One region of the Enterococcus spodopteracolus genome, then DNA from elsewhere that is predicted to be linked to it. Evidence: riboswitches for the same ligand, from Rfam matches in the RefSeq annotation. Region 1 holds a riboswitch; the other holds the start of a gene.
The links. A riboswitch is a leader RNA that binds a small molecule or an ion and turns the genes downstream of it on or off. The one in region 1 is predicted to bind FMN.
Positions count from the first base shown of each region.

Region 2: it holds a riboswitch for FMN, as region 1 does, so the genes downstream of both, P3R27_RS09070 (ECF transporter S component) here and ribD (bifunctional diaminohydroxyphosphoribosylaminopyrimidine deaminase/5-amino-6-(5-phosphoribosylamino)uracil reductase RibD) in region 1, are expected to answer to the same signal.

Region 1 covers NZ_JARJHD010000001.1:231,619-233,794, forward strand. The annotation lists gene upp (uracil phosphoribosyltransferase) at 1-149, shown strand, start outside; gene P3R27_RS01060 (hypothetical protein) at 254-496, opposite strand; tRNA gene P3R27_RS01065 (tRNA-Thr) at 618-690, shown strand; FMN riboswitch at 1,055-1,188, shown strand; gene ribD (bifunctional diaminohydroxyphosphoribosylaminopyrimidine deaminase/5-amino-6-(5-phosphoribosylamino)uracil reductase RibD) at 1,298-2,176, shown strand, end outside.
Region 2 covers NZ_JARJHD010000006.1:76,963-79,138, reverse strand. The annotation lists gene scpB (SMC-Scp complex subunit ScpB) at 1-94, shown strand, start outside; gene P3R27_RS09075 (pseudouridine synthase) at 94-810, shown strand; FMN riboswitch at 895-1,017, shown strand; gene P3R27_RS09070 (ECF transporter S component) at 1,145-1,756, shown strand; partial or broken gene P3R27_RS15430 (transposase) at 1,898-2,126, opposite strand.

The DNA of each region.
Region 1 (2,176 bases):
TTGCAGCTCCAGAAGGTGTGAAAGCCTTACAAGAAGCACATCCAGATATTGATATCTATACTGCATCATTAGATGAAAAATTAAATGACAAAGGCTATATCGTTCCTGGTCTAGGTGATGCTGGCGACCGTTTGTTTGGCACAAAATAAGAAAATCAAATACAAAAAGATCTGGGTCGTACAAGAGCCCAGATTTTTTTGTACAATCGATTCAACCAAAATAAAAAACCACCCAATTGATGGATGGTAAAAAACTAAAGCTTACTCATATCTTTGTAATTGACAATGACAACGCCTTTACTTTGGGTCATCAAATCGGCATTCTCATTAGTTTCATCAATTGCAACAACAGCAGAGTTTTTCAATTGCTTGGAAATTGTTCCGGTTTGCGTTTTTCCGTGAATCATAAAGGTAACATGTGTATCAGTGGTAAATTTTTCTCCAAATTCTGACGGTTCGACCTTTGTTTCAAATTTTCCAAAAGTTGCCATTTTCATAAAACCTGCCTTTCATCTATAATTATAGCACATTTTTTGAAAAAAATCATGAAAGTAGAAAAATCTTCCATATTACCTCTTTACATTTCTTAACATAAAGACTATAATTTCTCTTGGAAACGCCAGCTTAGCTCAGTTGGTAGAGCAACGCACTCGTAACGCGTAGGTCACAGGTTCGATCCCTGCAGCTGGCATACGATAAAAGCAGTCATATCAAGGTTTTTACGCCTTTGATATGACTGCTTTTTGATTTTGGTGAAAAGAGAATGACTAAAAATGCCTACTTACAATAAATTTATTCCAATTGTTCACTTTGATTAATGAGACACGAAAATAAAACATTTTACTTGCTTTTTTCGAATTATTTAAAACGATCTTTAATCATAGGCCAAAAATTTTTTAATATTCTATTAGTTACCATTTCATAAGCATATAATCGTATTCTATTCATGCGATTCACACTAATTAAGTGGTTATGTTTAACCTACATTTTATTTTTATGTGTTTTTTTTAAGGTTGACACATGTAAGCTTTAAGAATATACTCTAAACGAATTGAATATTTCTTCGGGGCAGGGTGTAATTCCCGACCGACGGTGACGAGTTTACTCGAAGTCCGTGAACCACATTTTTGTGGTTGAGCTAGTGAAAATCTGGCACCGACAGTTAAAGTCTGGATGGGAGAAGAAAAATCGACTGAAGATCGGTTTTATTTGTATTAAAATCGATTATCTTTAGGTTTATTTAGTTATGCCCTGTGATTAAATTCGCAGGGCATTTTTTGTTGAAAGGGGGAATTGATATGCACCAGTCTTTCATGTTAGCTGCGATTGAAGAGGCAAGAAAAGGAAAGGGAAAGACCTTTACCAATCCATTAGTTGGAGCTGCGATTGTTAAAGAAGGAAAGCTACTCTCATTAGGTGCGCATTTACATTATGGCGAGGCTCACGCTGAAGTAAATGCTATTCAAAATTGTGGTTCCCCCGAAGAACTGTTTGATTCAACTTTATATGTTACTTTAGAACCTTGTAACCACCAAGGAAAACAGCCACCTTGTACGCAAGCCATTGTCCAGTCTGGTATCACAACGGTAGTCATAGGCCAACTTGATCCCAATCCTTTAGTAGCAGGAAAAGGCAGAAAATTTTTACAAAAGCATGGAATCAAAGTGATTGTAGGCGTAGAAGAAGAGAAATGTAGAGCATTGAATCCTTTTTATAACCACTTTTTTGAAATGGATCGTCCCTACATCACATTAAAACAAGCCGTTACACTAGATGGGAAAATCTCTATACAGAAAGATTCTAGGTACTCAATAACAGGCTCAGAGGCAATCTCAAGAGTTCGCAAAGAGCGAGGAGAATATCAAGGAATCGTGGTAGGGAGCGAAACCGTTCTAATTGATGATCCTCGTTTGTTACCTGATGTCGAAACTATCTTCCCACCAGTACGCATTGTTTTGGATCGTAGAGGACGGATCCTTAAAAGCCCTAAACTCGATCTTTTTCAAACGACCACAAGTCCGGTCTGGATATTTACGGAAAATCCTAAGCTAGAGGAACTATTTCCCCATGTAACTATTTTTTATACACCTAGGTTTTCTTTTGCATTCTTTATTGAGACCATGAGAAAGAAAGGTATTCAGTCGTTGTATATAGAAGGTGGAGCGAAAATCCATGAT
Region 2 (2,176 bases), on a different contig from region 1:
GTTACCCGATATTCAAGATATCGAACGTTCACTGGAAGAAGACGCACCCCTTGATTTATTTTTTGATGGCGTGCATGAAGGAGAAAACATATAATGGAAAGATTACAAAAAGTAATTGCTCACGCAGGAATTACCTCTCGACGTAAAGCCGAAGAATATATTTTGGCTGGTCGAGTAAAAGTAAATGGTCAAGTCGTCAAAGAACTTGGCGTAAAAGTTGGCAAACACGACACAGTGGAAGTCGACCAAGTGCCGATCTATCAAGAAGAATATGGCTACTATTTACTTTATAAGCCAAAAGGGGTCATTTCTGCTGTAGCAGATGACAAGGGCCGGAAAGTAGTGACAGACCTATTACCAATGGTCAAAGAGCGTATCTATCCAGTTGGACGACTAGATTATGATACTTCTGGCATACTTTTATTGACGAATGATGGTGATTTTGCGCAACGATTGACGCATCCAAAGCATGAAGTTGATAAAGTATATGTTGCCAAAGTCAAAGGGATCGCCACTAAGTCAGCGCTGAATCCATTGACAAAAGGCATCAAAATTGAAGGTAAGAAAACGTCACCTGCAAAGTATGCAATTTTATCTGTTGATCCTCATACGAATCATAGTATCGTAGAATTAACGATTCATGAAGGCCGTAACCACCAAGTAAAAAACATGCTACAAGCCGTCGGGTTACCTGTGCAAAAATTAAAACGAGAAAAATATGGCGAATTGACCTTGCAAGGTTTACGTCCTGGTGAGTATCGTGAGCTGAATAAAAAAGAAATCAGTCAGTTATTGAATCAATCAAAATAAATAACTTACTTTTTGTAAGGTTAAATACCTTGCTTTTTTGTTATGAAATAAGTATAATAAAATGGTAAACAAAAATTAGATATGGTTCGTCTTCAGGGGCAGGGTGAAATTCCCGACCGGTGGTTATAGTCCACGACCTACTTTTGCGAGTAGCTGAATCGGTGAAATTCCGATACCGACAGTAAAGTCTGGATAAAGAAGATAGAGCTTATTTGGCATACGTATGTACAAATGACTCTAACTCTATTTTCCCCTGCGAAAATAGAGTTTTTTTGTTTGTGTTTACGTGGTTGAATAGTTCGCTGAAGAGGAATCCCAACAGGAGGATTTCAACATGAAGAACACCCGAGTACAAAAAATGGTTGCGGTCGCATTATTTGCTGCAATCGGATTGGTTTTGCAATTTTTCTCATTTCCAATCATGCCAACATTTAGCTTTTTGAGAATCGATTTTAGTGATATCCCAGTTTTGATCAGCATGTTTTTATTTGGCCCGTTAGCGGGGATCGTTACCGCGTTTTTACGTTCAATCTTACATTTGATTATGACCGGTTTTAGTCCAGAGAATCTAGTTGGCGACGTCGCTAGTTTCTTTTCAACAGCGGTCTTTACTTTACCGATTTTCTACATCTTCAAAAGAAACAAATACCAAAAAGGAAAAAATCAAATTTTAGGCGTGATTAGTGGAACACTTGCACTAACCATTTTCATGAGCATTGCGAACTATTTTGTGGTCACACCTCTTTATTTAACATTTTTAGGCCTAAACGCAACCCAAATGTTAGGTATGCCACTGGCAAATTACATTCTGATTGGTATTGTACCTTTTAACTTGATCAAAGGATTTATCGTTAGTGTGGCATTCCTTGTCTTACACGCCAAACTACTACCTTGGTTGAGCAGAAAACAACACCAGTTAGAAAAACGGCATAGCGTTGTAAAATAAAAGTAAACGATTCTGTTAAAAAAGATAACGATATCATATAATACAAAAAATACAAGTAAACTTGAAAGTAGTAGTTTCTACTTTCAAGTCAGACTGTAGACAAAAAGGAGTGGCTTAATTGCAACTCCTTTTTGTTATTTTTTATAGAAATTTGAAATAAAAAGCCATAGGCTTTTTTGCTTTACATAGCCATGTGGCTAGTTTTTTTAAATTCATGGCAGCAAACATAAGCATCGTGTGCGTGGCGACTTTTTTAAAGACCTCGATATTTTGTCCAACGCCTACCATGCTTTTCTTTTGCATCTGCAAATATTCGTTCAATGGTTTGTTTGCTCTTTGTATAAATTTCTCTATTCAACGCCGTATGGCGTTGGTATTTTTTTAATTAAAAAGGGCATTTTCAGTTATTAATAGAGAGCC